DNA from 2 places in the Streptosporangium longisporum genome. Region 2 is predicted to be linked to the other one. Evidence: predicted binding sites of a transcription regulator. Region 2 holds the regulator's gene; the other holds the start of a gene.
The links. Region 2 encodes LexA, which represses DNA repair genes until DNA is damaged. Its sites were predicted from a motif close to TCGAACANNTGTTCGA; they were not measured.

Region 1: a site for LexA is predicted at 6,246-6,261, ahead of ABD832_RS18485 (SAV_6107 family HEPN domain-containing protein). Genes of this name have one in related genera too.

Annotation. Positions count from the first base shown of each region.
Region 1 is NZ_BAAAWD010000009.1:101,301-108,621, reverse strand. Features, by position in the region: gene ABD832_RS18510 (arginine deiminase) at 1-703, shown strand, start outside; gene ABD832_RS18505 (amino acid permease) at 823-2,247, shown strand; gene ABD832_RS18500 (universal stress protein) at 2,244-3,167, shown strand; gene bldD (transcriptional regulator BldD) at 3,439-3,933, shown strand; gene ABD832_RS18490 (PP2C family protein-serine/threonine phosphatase) at 4,150-5,289, shown strand; gene ABD832_RS18485 (SAV_6107 family HEPN domain-containing protein) at 5,550-5,996, opposite strand; gene ABD832_RS18480 (L,D-transpeptidase family protein) at 6,547-7,321, opposite strand, start outside.
Region 2 is NZ_BAAAWD010000008.1:101,085-108,405, reverse strand. Features, by position in the region: gene leuS (leucine--tRNA ligase) at 498-2,966, shown strand; gene lexA (transcriptional repressor LexA) at 3,304-4,014, opposite strand; gene ABD832_RS17915 (hypothetical protein) at 5,108-5,287, shown strand; gene nrdR (transcriptional regulator NrdR) at 5,907-6,368, shown strand; gene ABD832_RS17905 (vitamin B12-dependent ribonucleotide reductase) at 6,454-7,321, shown strand, end outside.

The sequences.
Region 1 (7,321 bases), on a different contig from region 2:
CGAGACCGTCAACATGGAGGCGATCTACCGCTACCACCCGACGTTCGCCCCCGGCTACGACCGGCCCGACGAGGGCGGCTACAACGTCTGGATGGCCGGCACCCCCTCGGCGCCCGCCACCGTCGAGGGCGGCGACGTCCTCGTCCTGGGCGGGGGCGTGGTGCTGGTGGGGATCAGTGAGCGCACCCAGCCGCAGGCGGTGGAGATGCTGGCGCGGAGCCTGTTCGCGCGGAGGGCGGCCACGAAGATCGTCGCTCTGAACATGCCGAAGGCCCGGGCGTTCATGCACCTGGACACGGTCATGACCAACGTGGACGCCGGCGTGTTCACCAAGTTCGCCGGGCTGGGCATGCTGCCCTCCTACACGGTCGAGCCCGGGGACAACGAGAAGGAACTCAAGATCACCGATCACCCCGCCGAGGACATGCACCGGGCCATCGCGCGGGCGCTGGACCTGGACGACATCAAGGTCCTGACCGCCGTCCAGGACGTGTACGCCTCCGAGCGCGAGCAGTGGGACGACGGCTGCAACGTGCTGGCCCTGCGGCCTGGCGTGGTCGTGGCCTACGAGCGCAACACCACCACCAACAACCACCTGCGCGCCAACGGGATCGAGGTGATCACGATCCGGGGCAGCGAGCTGGGCCGGGGCCGCGGCGGCCCGCGCTGCATGAGCTGCCCGCTGGAGCGCGAGGGCGTCTGAGCCGGGCGTCCGAGCCGGGCGTCCGAGCGAGGGCCCTCCCCGCGGCACGCGAGGGCCCGGCCGCTCCCGGGACACGGCGGATCACGCCGCGACGGCACAGCGAAGGGAAGAGAGGACACATGGCTTCGGCAGTCCACCGGCTGTTGCGCACCAAGCCCACCGAGGAGATCGTTGCCGAGGGCGGCCACGGCGAGGGCGGTGAGCTGCGCAGGACCATGACGCTGTGGCAGCTCACCCTGTTCAGCGTCGGCGCCACGCTCGGCACCGGCATCTTCGTGATCCTCGGCCAGGCCGTGCCCAAGGCGGGCCCGGCGGTGGTGGTCGCCTTCCTGCTGGCCGCGGTGACCGCCCTGTTCTCCGCGCTCTCCTACGCCGAGCTGGCGGGCACGATCCCGGTGGCCGGGTCGTCGTACTCCTACGCGTACGCGACCCTGGGCGAGCTGGTGGCGTGGGTGTGCGGCTGGTGCCTGATGCTGGAGTACGCCGTCTCGGTGGCCGCGGTGGCGGTCGGCTGGGGGGAGTACCTCAACTCCTTCCTGAACGACCTGTTCGGCTGGACGCTGCCCGCGGCCCTGACCCACTCCCCCGGCGACCAGGGCGGTGTGATCAACCTCACCGCGATCCTGATCGTCCTGCTGGCCACCTGGCTGCTGCTGCGCGGTGCCTCGGAGAGCGCCGGGGCCAACGCGGTCTTCGTGCTCATCAAGATCGTGGTGCTGGTGTTCTTCTGCGTCGTGGCGTTCACCGCGTTCGACGCGGGCAACCTGGCGCCGTTCGCGCCGATGGGGATCGCGGGCATCACCGCCGCGGCCTCGCAGGTGTTCTTCTCCTACATCGGCTTCGACGCGGCCTCCACGGCCGGCGAGGAGGCCAGGAACCCCAAGCGGGACCTCCCCCTGGCGATCATGCTCTCGCTGGGCGTCGTCACGCTCGTCTACGTGCTGGTCGCGCTGGCCGCCGTCGGCGCCATGCCCTGGCAGGAGTTCGACCCGGAGAGCACCGAGGCCGGCCTGTCCCTGATCGCCAAACAGGCGGCCGGCGCCACCTGGCCGGGGCTGATCATCTCCTTCGGCGCGGCCATCGCCATCGCCAGCGTGGTCCTCACCGTGCTGTACGGCCAGACCCGCATCCTGTTCGCCATGTCCCGCGACGGGCTGATCCCGAAGATCTTCCAGAGGGTGAGCCCGCGCCGCCGGGTACCGGTCGCCAACACGCTCATCGTGGCCCTCTTCGTCTCGGTGCTGGCCGGGTTCGTCCCGCTGGGCCAGCTCGCCGAGGCCACCAGCATCGGCACCCTGTTCGCCTTCGCGATCGTCAACCTGGGCGTGCTCGTCCTGCGCCGCACCCGCCCGGACCTGCCGCGCGGCTTCAGGACCCCGTTCTTCCCGGTCACCCCGATCCTCGGAGTGATCTTCTGCATCGTGGTGATGGCCGGCCTGGCCGGTGTCACCTGGCTGGCCTTCGGGATCTGGATGGTGGTCGGCCTGCTCGCCTACTTCCTCTACGGCTACCGCCACTCGCGTCTCAACGGGAGCGACCGATGAAGATCGAACGCGTGCTCGCCGGGTTCGTCCCCGGGTCGCGGGGCCGGGACGGGCTGGCCCTGGCCCTGCTGCTGGCCCGGCAGGCCGGTGCCGGGCTGACCGTCGCCCACGTGCACGTGCCCGCCTGGACCACGCCCGGCCCCGGCAAGGTCGACGCCGAGTGGCGGGCCTACGTCGCCCGGCAGGCCGCCCACACGCTCTCCCAGGCGCGGGAGCTGCTCTCGGACGTACGGGACGTGGAGATCGACCTCGTCTCGCACGGCCACCGCGGCAGCGGGCGCGGCCTGGCCGAGCTCGCCGGCCGGATCGGGGCCGACGTGGTGACCGTCGGCCCGGCACCGCGCGGCCCGCGCGGGCGCATCAGCCTGGGCAGCACCGCCGACCAGCTGCTGCACGGCTCACCGGTGCCGGTGGCGCTGGCCCCCCACGGGTACGCCACCGCGGCCCCGGACCGGCTGGCCCGGCTGGCGGTGGCCTACCGGCGCGGCCCCGCCTGCGCCGAGACCGTCCGGCAGGCCGCCACGGCCGCGGCCGGGATGGGCCTGCCGCTGCGCCTGATCACCCTGGTGACGGGCGGCGGGCGGCGGACCGGGATCGGCCGGGAGATGCTCGACCGGCTGCGCGAGCAGGTCGCGGCCGACCTGGAGGCCGCGGCCCTGGCGCAGGGAGGGCCCGGGGACGCCACCGGCGTGGAGGTGGAGGTGCTGGAGGGCGGGGACGTGGCGGCGGCGCTGAGGAGCTCCGGCTGGCACGAGGACGCGGTGCTGATCTGTGCCTCCAGCCGGACGGGACCGTTGCGCCGGGTATTCCTCGGCGACATGTCCCTGAAGATCATACGCGCCTCGCCGAGCCCTGTGATCATGTTGACCCGGCTCCCGCGGACCGCGCGGCAGGCGGCCCGGAACCCCCGAAAAACCTGATGTTTCGCGCGACCGCAGGGGACGATTGCGGCGTTTGAGGCGGACCCCACCGGACCGGATTCGACATCTTTTTTCCAATCAGCTTGACCTTAGGCGCCCACCGCTTTACCGTCACTGTCCGTAACCACACCTCGGAGCGTTATCGGATGAACCCTGACGCACCGGTCACCACAGGTGCCTGCCCCGGGCGCCAACCCGGTGACTGGGGCATAAGTTGCGAGGTAGCACAATCAAGTTGAGAGCAGTACATAGAGAGCCGGGGGGCCACACCATGCCGTCTGAGTACGCCAAGTCACTGGGTGCAAGACTTCGTGCCATCCGCACCCAGCAGGGTCTTTCCCTGCACGGGGTCGAGGAGAAGTCCCGTGGGCGCTGGAAGGCGGTGGTCGTCGGTTCCTACGAGCGTGGCGACCGTGCCGTCACGGTGCAGAAGCTTGCCGAGCTTGCCGATTTCTACGGGGTGCCGGTCTCGGAGCTGCTGCCCGGAGGGGCCGCTCCCAGCCCTCTCGGCCCGACACCGAAGCTTGTCATCGACCTTGAGCGCCTTGCCCAGCTCCCCAAGGAGAAGGCCGGCGCGCTCGCCCGCTACGCGGCCACCATCCAGAGCCAGCGCGGTGACTACAACGGCAAGGTGCTGTCCATCCGCCAGGAGGACCTGCGCTCCCTCGCCGTGATATACGACAAATCCCCCAGCGAGCTCACCGAGGAACTGATCGGCTGGGGCGTCCTGGACCCCGAGGCTCGCCGAGCCGTCGAGTCCTTCTGACGGCCTGACCGGTCGTGGGTGCGCCGGATCCGGCGTGCCCACCCCGCCGCCGATAATCCCGCTCTCAGCTGAAGACGTCTTTCCTCGCGCCCCGGCGTCGGCCACTGTGGTAGGAAAAGGCAGACATGCCCTCGGCGAGATGTGGTGGAGATGGCTCCGGGAGACGATCGGCCCGATCGTTCTCGATCGCGCCCTGAAAGCCGCCTTCGCGCCCTCATGACCTCGCTGGGCTCGACCAGGACGCGGGCCTTCCTGCGGTTGCTGACCTCGATCGGCACCAGCAGGACGCAGGACACCCTCAAACTGCTGCCGTTCGTCGTGATGGCCGTCGTGGCCCTGATCGACTTCGGCTCGGGCCCGACCTCGGGCCTCCTGCCGCTGCTCGCCCTCGGCCCGGCCTTCGCCAGCGTGGCGTGCGGGCTGACCCGCACCACCGTGGTCGGGGTGGTCGCCTTCGCCCTGTGCATCGTGCTGGGCCTCTACAACGACATCCTCTGGATGCCCCGCACGAACATCACCATGGTCGCCATCCTCGGCGTCACCGTGGCCAGCGTGCTGGCCAGCGCCGGGCGGCTACGCCACGAGAACCAGCTCGCCGACGTGCGCTCGGTGGCCGAGGCCGCCCAGCGGGTGCTGCTGCGCCCGGTTCCGCGCCGGGCCGGCCCCGGCATCGGCGTGGCCGTCTCGTACACCTCCGCCACCGCCGAGGCCAGGATCGGCGGCGACCTGTACGAGGTCGTCAGCACCCCGCACGGGGTCCGGATCATCGTGGGGGACGTCCAGGGCAAGGGGCTGGAGGCGGTGGAGACCGCGGCCGTGGTGCTCGGCGCCTTCCGCGAGGCGGCCCACGACGAAGGAACGCTCCAAGGCGTCGTGGCCCGCCTGGAGAACGCCCTGACCAGGGAGTTGTCGGGCGAGCAGTTCGTGACCGCCGTGCTGGCCGAGATCGGCGCCGGGTCCGCCATCACCGTCGTCAACTGCGGCCACCCGCCGCCCATGGTGCTCGGCGGCGACGGCGGGATCTGGTTCGCCGATCCGCCTGACGAGGCGCTCCCCCTGGGCATGAGCTCGCTCGAGACCAGCAGGCCGCAGCCCTACCGCATCCCGTTCGAGCCGGGTGACCAGGTCCTCTTCTACACCGACGGGGTCATCGAGGCCCGCGACGGGGCCGGGGAGTTCTACCCGCTGGCCGAACGGGCGCACCTGCTGGACGGCGCCGACCCCCAGGGGTCGCTGGACGCCCTCCGCGCCGACCTGCTGCGCCACGTGGGCCGGCCGCTGGGCGACGACGCGGCCATGCTGCTCCTGCGCCACCGCGCCGCCCACCGCACCTCCTCCACCTCCTCGGCCGCCTGAGACCGGGGCGGGCCCCCACCGGGGAACGTGAGCCGATCGATCGGGAACGAGGCCGGGAATCGCGAGCCGGCCGGTCAGGGGAACGGGACCGGGGAACGGCTCGCCTGGCGGAGAGGTGGCCTGCCGCAAGACGCGGCCCGCCGGGAAGGTGTGGACCGGCTGCCCGGAAGGCACGACCGGTCGAGGAGGTACATGGCCTGCTGAGGGGGTGCGGCCGGGGAGCGTGGGCTACCGGCCGGGAAAGGCCATGCCGGGGTGGACTACCCGGCCAAGGGCACACGGCCGGGGAGCATGGGCTGCGTCGGCACGCCGAGCAGGTCCTCCACCGCGTTGACGAAGCGCTCCGCCTCCGAGATGAGCTCCTCGGCGTCCCTCGACGACACGACGCGGGTCATCCCCGCCTCGGCCGAGGCGCGCTTGGCGGCGCTCATCTCGAAATAGGGCGCCCAGTCGGCCAGCCGAGGCTCCGCCTCGGGCAGCAGCTCCCAGGCACTGCGGAGCCGGCGCCTGCGGCCCTGCATGGGACGGGGACGCGCGGCCAGGACGGCGGCAGCCGCCCTCAGCGCCGCGAGGTGCGCCGCGACATAACGTGTGGCGGACGTCCGGGCGGCGGCTGCCTCTTCGAGGCAGTCACGCGCGTCTGTGAGGTGCGCCCGCACCGTAGGGGACAACCGGGGCCCGCCGGAATCGCTGAGCCGAGGGGTCATGCGCTTCAGCCTCCTTGGTCGCAAGCGGCTCCCGACGTTTTCGCCGGTGGATACCACACTTTCAGACCCCACCGACAAATTCGCCGGACGGCCGGACGAGGAGCTTCCCCTCTCCCCGCCCGTCCCGACCGGGCCCGATCGTCTCCGCCGACGACGTGGGCCCGCCCGACCGCCCTGGACGCGGGCCGCGAGGCCCCGCGTCATTACCATCGAACATAAATTCGACCACTCGCACTGTCAAGTAGAACGGCGAACAAAAGTTCGATCTTCGGTATCCGTTCACACGCACGCCAAGGCCCCGGGAGGAGAGAACGGACCTCCCGGGGCCTTCGAAGAGGGACACCGGATCGAACCGGCGGGCCCGGAGCGCGTCATGAGCCGCGCACCACGAGCGGCAGATCATGAACGGCGGGTCGTGAACGGCTCGCGATGAGGGATACGTCACAGTCGGCACATCACCGCGGACCCGTCACGACATGAGTGTCACCACAGGCGCGCCGCGACGAGCGCGTCGCCGCGGCCGACGGGTCAGGGCCGGCCGCGCCGTCCGCTAGCGGACGAACCTGCCGCGTACGTGAACCGGCACCCCCGTGCCGAGCAGGCCGGGCAGGACCTCCGCCACGTGCATCGGCAGCCGGACGCAGCCGTGGGAGGCGGGCGCCAGCGGCACCGACAGCGCGCCGTGGAAGGCGATGCCGCCGTTGAAGAAGATCGGGTTGTAGAGCTGTCCCAGGTAGGAGACGTGCCAGCCGTCGCGGCGCCAGGTGGTCTTGTAGTCGCCGGTGGGCGTGCGGGCGTTCCCGCAGAACCGCTGGGTCCTGCCCTGCCAGGTGGCCGTCTCGCAGTAGGCGATCCCGCTGCCCGAGGAGATGTGGCTGATCAGCTTCACCGCTCCGCCGACGTAGAGGACCATCACCTGCTTGGTGAGGTCGACCTCCACCCGGGTCGGCTTCCCCCTGGTGACCAGCACCCTGGGCGCCCGGGGCGCCTCCAGCGCGGTCCAGGTCCTGCGTGCCACCGTGCTGGTCGGCCGGATGCCGTTCACCTTCTGGAAGGCCCAGACCGCCGCCAGGGTCGCCCCGCCGTAGCGGCCGTCGATCCTGCCCGGCATGTAGCCGAGCGCGGCCAGCCTGCTCTGCAGCGTCTTCACCGCGGCGCCCTTGGCGCCGAGCTTGAGCGTCTTACCGGGCGCGGCGAAGCCGGACCCGGCGGACGCCGTCCCCGGTGTCACGGCCGTTCCGGCGAACCCCGGCACGGCCGGACTCCCGGACGTCGCCGTCGTCACGGCCGCCGCCGAGGCCGCGGCCGGAGCCGTGGCGGCGACC
Region 2 (7,321 bases):
GAGACGGGGGGGCTCGCAGGGAAACCGGAGAACGCCCCCCTGAACTGGAGCCCGGTGGGATCGGTCGGCGGATCCTGCATGGGCAGGCCGACCTCCAACGGGTCCGGGCCCCCCGGCTCTACTGAATATGCCACGGTTGAAAGAGTAAACGCGAGAGACATACGAGGTCACAACCGGCGCATGGCCGTCAGGTCCCGCACGGCTCTTCATAGGGCGGAAACCCCTATTCTGCCGGTGAACACGGATCGCCACCCGCCGTTCGCCGCGATCGGGACCGCTTTGTACGGGCCACGAATATCCCTTGCGGGCTGCGATAGTCTTGCCTTATGCGTGCCGCGACCCTGCTTATCGGGCCGCATCGGCTCTCCCGTCTCTGAGCGCCCTGCCGATGCGGCTGCCCTCCGCGTGAGCGGAGGGTTTTTGTATTGGGCCGGACGGGTCAGACCATCCACGCGGACACACCCCAAGGGAAGATTGACGTGAACGAGCGAGCCGACATGCAGAGCGACGACCAGCACTATGACCCGCAGGCGTTGCAGGTCAAGTGGCAGCGGCGGTGGGAGGAGCTGGACCCCTTCCGGGCCTCCGAGGACCCCGCCGACCCGCGTGAGCGCCGCTACATGCTCGACATGTTCTCCTACCCCTCGGGCGACCTGCACATGGGCCACGCCGAGGTGTTCGCCATCGGCGACGTCATCTCCCGCTACTGGTTCCAGCGCGGTTACAACGTGCTGCACCCCGTCGGATGGGACTCCTTCGGACTGCCCGCCGAGAACGCCGCGATCAAGAACAACGCGCACCCGGCGGAGTGGACCTACGCCAACATCGAGACCCAGGCCGGCTCCTACAGGCGCTACGCGATCTCCTTCGACTGGTCGCGCCGCCTGCACACCAGCGACGAGACGTACTACAGGTGGACGCAGTGGCTGTTCACCCGCTTCTTCGAGCGCGGCCTGGCCTACCGCAAGGGCGGCCTGGTCAACTGGTGCCCCAACGACCAGACCGTGCTGGCCAACGAGCAGGTCAAGGACGGCAGGTGCGAGCGCTGCGGGGCCGAGGTCGTCCGCCGCGAGCTGACCCAGTGGTACTTCAAGATCACTGACTATGCCGACCGGCTGCTGGACGACATGGCGCAGCTGGAGGGCAACTGGCCCGAGCGCGTGCTGACCATGCAACGCAACTGGATCGGCCGTTCCGAGGGCGCCGACGTCGACTTCGTGATCGAGGGCCGGGACGAGCCGGTCACCGTCTACACGACCCGCCCCGACACGCTGTACGGCGCGACCTTCTTCGTGGTCGCCCCGGACGCGGCGCTGGCCGAGGAGATCGTCGCCGACGACCGGCGCGAGGCCTTCGAGGCGTACCGGGCCGAGGTGTCGAAGCTGTCGGACATCGACCGGCTGTCCACCGAGAAGGAGAAGACCGGCGTCTTCCTGGGCCGGTACGCGATCAACCCGGTCAGCGGCGAGCGCATGCCGGTCTGGGCGGCCGACTACGTGCTGTCCGACTACGGCCACGGCGCCATCATGGCCGTTCCCGCCCACGACCAGCGCGACCTGGACTTCGCCCGCGCCTTCGACCTGCCGGTACGGGTGGTCGTGCACACCGGCCTGGCCGACCCCGGCGAGACCGGTGTCGCGACCTCCGGCGACGGGACGATGGTCAACTCCGGCCCGCTGGACGGCCTGGCCAAGGCCGACGCGATCCGGAAGATCATCGAGGTGCTGGGCGAGCGCGACACCGGCCGCGCGACGGTCAACTTCCGGCTGCGCGACTGGCTGCTGTCCCGCCAGCGTTTCTGGGGCTGCCCGATCCCGATCATCCACTGCGACGGGTGCGGCGAGGTCCCCGTCCCCGACGACCAGCTGCCGGTCACCCTGCCCGACCTGCGCGGCGAGGCCCTGGCACCCAAGGGCGTCTCCCCGCTGGCCTCGGCCGAGGACTGGGTCAACGTCTCCTGCCCGAAGTGCGGTGGCCCGGCGCGGCGCGACACCGACACGATGGACACCTTCGTCGACTCCTCGTGGTACTTCCTGCGCTACGTCGACCCGGCCTACGAGGACGGCCCGTTCGACATCGAGGGCGTCCGCAGGTGGGGCCCGATCGACCAGTACATCGGCGGCGTCGAGCACGCCGTGCTGCACCTGCTGTACGCCAGGTTCTTCACCAAGGTCCTGCACGACATGGGCATGGTCGACTTCGTCGAGCCGTTCACCCGCCTGCTGAACCAGGGGCAGGTCATCAACCAGGGCAAGGCGATGTCCAAGTCCCTGGGCAACGGCGTCGACCTGGGGCAGCAGATCGACGCCCACGGCGTCGACGCGGTACGGCTGACCGTGCTGTTCGCCGGACCGCCCGAGGACGACATCGACTGGGCCGACGTCTCCGCGGCGGCGTCGCAGAAGTTCCTGGCCCGCGCGTTCCGCGTCATGGCCGAGGCGGGCGCGGCCTCGGCCCCCGGCGTCGACGTCACCGCCGGAGACGTGAGCCTGCGCAGGATCGTCCACCACACCGTGGACGAGGTCACGAAGCTGGTCGAGTCCTACCGCTTCAACGTCGCGGTGGCCCGGATGATGGAGCTGACCAGCGCGGCGCGCAAGGCCATCGACTCCGGGCCCGGCGCCGCCGACCCCGCGGTCAGGGAGGCCGCGGAGGCGCTGGCGGTCATGCTGTCGCTGGTCGCGCCGTACGCGGCCGAGGAGGGCTGGGAGCGGCTGGGCCACACCGGTTCGGTCGCCCTGGCGGGCTGGCCGGTGGCGGACCCGGCGCTGCTGGTCCAGGAGTCCGTCACCTGTGTCGTCCAGGTCGCGGGCAAGGTGCGCGACAGGCTGGAGGTCTCACCGGAGATCTCCGAGATCGACCTGGAGGCGCTGGCCCTGGGGTCGGAGAAGGTCCGGGCATTCCTGTCCGGCGAGCCGCGCAAGGTCATCGTCCGCGCGCCCAAGCTGGTCAACATCGTCCCCTGAGCGGTGACCCCGGCCCCTCGCGGGGCGTCAGGACCGGGTCGTGGCCGGGGGATCGGAGCGGGGAGGGGCCGGGAACCCAGGGGTCCGGCCCTCCGGCCCTGGTTCTGACCCTGATTCGGGGACCCTGACCCTGGCTCAGGGACCCGAACCCTGACCCTGGCTCAGGGATCCGGATCCTGGCTCAGGGACCCGGACCCGCCGGACCCGGGAGTCCGAGGGTCCGCAGAGGACCGGTGAGAACGCCGATGGGCGGCACCCCCTTCGAGGGGGTGCCGCCCATCGGCGTGTACCGCTTCGTGCGACGCGTCGTGTCCCGATGCCCCGGAGCTCGTGTGCCTCAGAGCTTGCGGAGGACCGCCACGACCTTGCCCAGGACGGTGGCCTCGTCACCGGGGATGGGGTCGTAGTTGGGGTTGTGCGGGACCAGCCAGACATGGCCGTCCCTGCGCTTGAAGGTCTTCACGGTGGCCTCACCGTCGATCATCGCCGCGACCACGTCGCCGTTGTCGGCCACGGGCTGCTGGCGCACGACCACCCAGTCGCCGTTGGCGATGGCCGCCTCGATCATCGAGTCACCGGTCACCTGGAGGAGGAAGAGCGTGCCCTCGCCGACGAGCTGCTTGGGCAGCGCGAAGACGTCCTCGATGCTCTCCTCGGCGAGGATCGGGCCACCGGCGGCGATGCGCCCGACCAGCGGCACGTAGGCGGCGGTCGGCCGGCTGACCGGGGTCTCGTCCTGGTCGGAGTCGGGATCCACCCAGAGCACCGGCTCACCGGGAAGGCGCACCTCGAGGGCGCGGGGCCGGTGCGGGTCACGGCGCAGATAGCCCTTGCGCTGCAATGCCGTCAACTGGTGCGACACGCTGGAGGTGCTGGTGAGCTGCACGGCCTCACCGATCTCGCGCATGGACGGCGGGTAGCCGCGCTGCTGCACCGAGTCACGGATCACCTCAAGGATCTTCCGCTGCCTGGGGGTGAGGCCAAGGGAGTCACGCCTTCGCACCGCCAGGTCGCTGACGGCCGAACCGTTCTGGTCGTGCTGGCTCATACGAACTCCTCGCCTCCCGATCTGTATTGAACACGTCGCACACAGCGACCATATCTCGGCCCAAGATCATATTCAAACAATTGTTCGAATGTCCTCGATATCGGCCACGCCGTGGTGTACAACATCGTACGGGAGTTCGATCGACATCGTGTTCGATTCGCCGATCTTTCTTCGACATGTGTTCGGCCAGGTCGAGGGGATGGGGGCCACCATGAAACCGACCACGACGACACCGCGATCCGCGTCCGCGTCCCGATCCCGGGGGGCATACCGGTCCTCAGGGGCCTCTGGCGCACCGCGTCTGCGCCTCGTGCCGCCGCCGAGATCGGAGCCGGGACCGGCACGGGAGCAGGGTCCGGGACGAGAGGCGGATCCGGCACGACAGGCGGGGCCGGGACGGGAGGCGGGCCCGGCGAGGCGGACGGGCCCGGCCCGGGAGCCGGGGCCGGGACGGGAGGCCGACCCCGCGCGCGGGTCCGGGCGTGGCCCCGGAGCGGCCGGAGGGCCGGATCGCGCGCGGACGGCACGGCGCGGGGGAGCGCCGGGCGGTCCGGGGGGTCCGAGTGGTCAGGGTGGCCCGGGTGCTTCCGGGGGTGCCGCGGAGACGGTTCCCGCGGTGTTCCGTTCCGGAGCCACCCCTCCCGGCTCCCGGTCCGCACCGCCCGGGTCCGGCCGCGGGGCCGCGCGCTCCGGCGAGTCCGGACGCGGCCGGGCCGGGCGGGCCGAGACCCGGCGCGGAGCCGCCAGGTCCGGCGCCACCCGGTCCGGCTCCTCCGCCCGCACCGGCACCCCGCGGACCGGCGTCTCCCGGGCCGGTGCCTCCCGGACCGGTGTTCCCGGGTCCGGTGCCTCCCGCTCGGCTGTCGCCCGCCCCGGTGGACCGGCCGCGCCCGAGGCCGTCCCGTCCCGGCCCGGCCGATCTCGCCCTGCAAAGCCCCGATCAGGCACGCCCCGGTCGGGTGCGCCCGGCTCCGCCACGTCCCGCTCCGGCGCGTCCAGGGTCGGCGCGTCCAGGGCCGGTGCCCTCCGCCCGGTCGCGTCCCGGCCCGAGGCGGCCAGGCGGCCCCTCCGGCTCACCCGGCGTGGGAGGATCGTGGCGGCGGTGACGCTGGTGCTGTTCACCCTGGGAGTGCTCTGGATCGGCGGGCGCATCGACGCGATCTCGGCGGGCGAGCCGGCCGGAGGGCGGGGTTCGTCCCCGGTCACGGCGCACGTCGGCGACACGCCCTGGAAGGGCGACACGCCGGGGAGGATCGCGGAGGCGCCGGCGTAGTGGAGGGGCCGTCCCGGCGGTCGGCCGCCTCACAGACCCCGGTGGGCCCCGCGGCCCGGCGTTCCGGTCCGGCACCAGACTCGACCTTCTCCGGAGCCTGCTGCCATAAGGAGCCTGCTGCCGTAAGGAGCCCGCCGCCGTCAGGGGGCGTCTCCGGGCGCGCGATCTCACCGCGCGCCCGGGACGCGAGCGGAGCGGGTGGCGCGGGGCATGGGGAGCGGCGGGACGGTGGGAGAAGAGGGTGACGTGCGGCAGGGCGCGGGGAAGCGGTCGGCCCAGGAGCGGGACGGCGGGCGGAGCGGGTGGCGTACGGGCGGGGCGTGGGTGAAGCGGGTGACCCCGGGGGTGCGGGCACATCGGGTGGACCGGCGACACGCCGGGGAATAACGGCTGATCAGCGACTTCGCGCCGCAAGGTCCTTTCAACTTGCGTTCATGGTCGCGCACTTCTACGGTTGGAACCACAACATCTAGTGGCTGCACCTCAACACTTCACCATAGATTGTGGTTCCATTACCGCCTCTCGACTGATCGAGAGGCGTGCGCGAGCGTATCCGCGCGCGTGCCGTGGGGCGGATGAGGTGGGTGGGCCGCTTCGGCAGGTCAGGAAGGCGGCACACGTGCACTGTCCGTTCTGTCGTCATCCTGACACCCGGGTCATCGACAGCCGGTCCACCGAGGACGGCGGCGCGATCCGTCGCCGGCGCACCTGCCCGGAGTGCGGGCGGAGGTTCACCACGCAGGAGACCGTCCTGCTCATGGTGAGCAAGCGCAGCGGCGTGACCGAACCGTTCTTCAGGGACAAGGTGATCGCCGGGGTACGGCGGGCGTGTCAGGGACGGTCCGTCGGCGAGGACGCCCTGGCGCAGCTGGGCCAGCGGGTCGAGGAGAGCATCCGGGCCACCGGATGCGCCGAGATCGCGGCCCACGAGGTCGGCTTGGCCATCCTGGGCCCGCTGCGCGAGCTGGACGAGGTGGCGTACCTGCGCTTCGCCTCCGTCTACCGGGGATTCGAGACCCTGGCGGACTTCGAGGCCGAGATCGAGCAGCTCCGGGCGGGGCGCTCCGCAGAACAGAAGTGAGACAGGCCCCGGGCGCCGGGGGTGAGACGGCGCGTTGGTGTGGTCCGATTCGCGGGCTCTGCGGAGCCCCAGGAGGGGGAAAGTCATGACGGAGACCGTCAGCGGCACAGTGTCACGCGGGGGCAAGCGTCCGCGCAAGGGTCTGAAGATGAAGCGGATCTTCACCACCCCGGGCGTGCATCCCTACGACGAGCTGGCCTGGGAGCGCCGCGACGTCGTCATGACCAACTGGCGCGACGGCTCGGTCAACTTCGAGCAGCGTGACGTGGAGTTCCCCCGGTCCTGGTCGGTCAACGCGGCCAACATCGTGACCACCAAGTACTTCCGTGGCGCGGTCGGCACCCCGCAGCGCGAGTGGAGCCTCAAGCAGCTCGTCGACCGGGTGGTGGGCGTCTACACCAGGACGGCGGTCGAGCACGGCTACTTCGCCACCGACGAGGACGCCGAGATCTTCGACCACGAGCTCAAGCACGCCCTGGTCAACCAGGTCTTCAGCTTCAACTCGCCGGTCTGGTTCAACGTCGGCACCGCCTCGCCCCAGCAGGTGAGCGCCTGCTTCATCCTGGCCGTCGACGACCAGATGGAGTCCATCCTCGACTGGTACAAGGAAGAGGGTGTGATCTTCAAGGGGGGTTCCGGCTCCGGCGTCAACCTCTCCCGGATCCGCTCCTCCAAGGAACTGCTCTCCAGCGGCGGCACCGCCAGCGGCCCGGTCTCCTTCATGCGCGGCGCGGACGCCTCCGCGGGCACCATCAAGTCCGGGGGCGCGACCCGCCGGGCCGCCAAGATGGTCGTCCTGGACGTCGACCACCCCGACATCGAGGAGTTCGTCGAGACCAAGGCCCGCGAGGAGGACAAGGTCCGTGCCCTGCGCGACGCCGGGTTCGACATGGACCTCGGCGGCAAGGACATCGTCTCCGTCCAGTACCAGAACGCCAACAACTCCGTGCGCG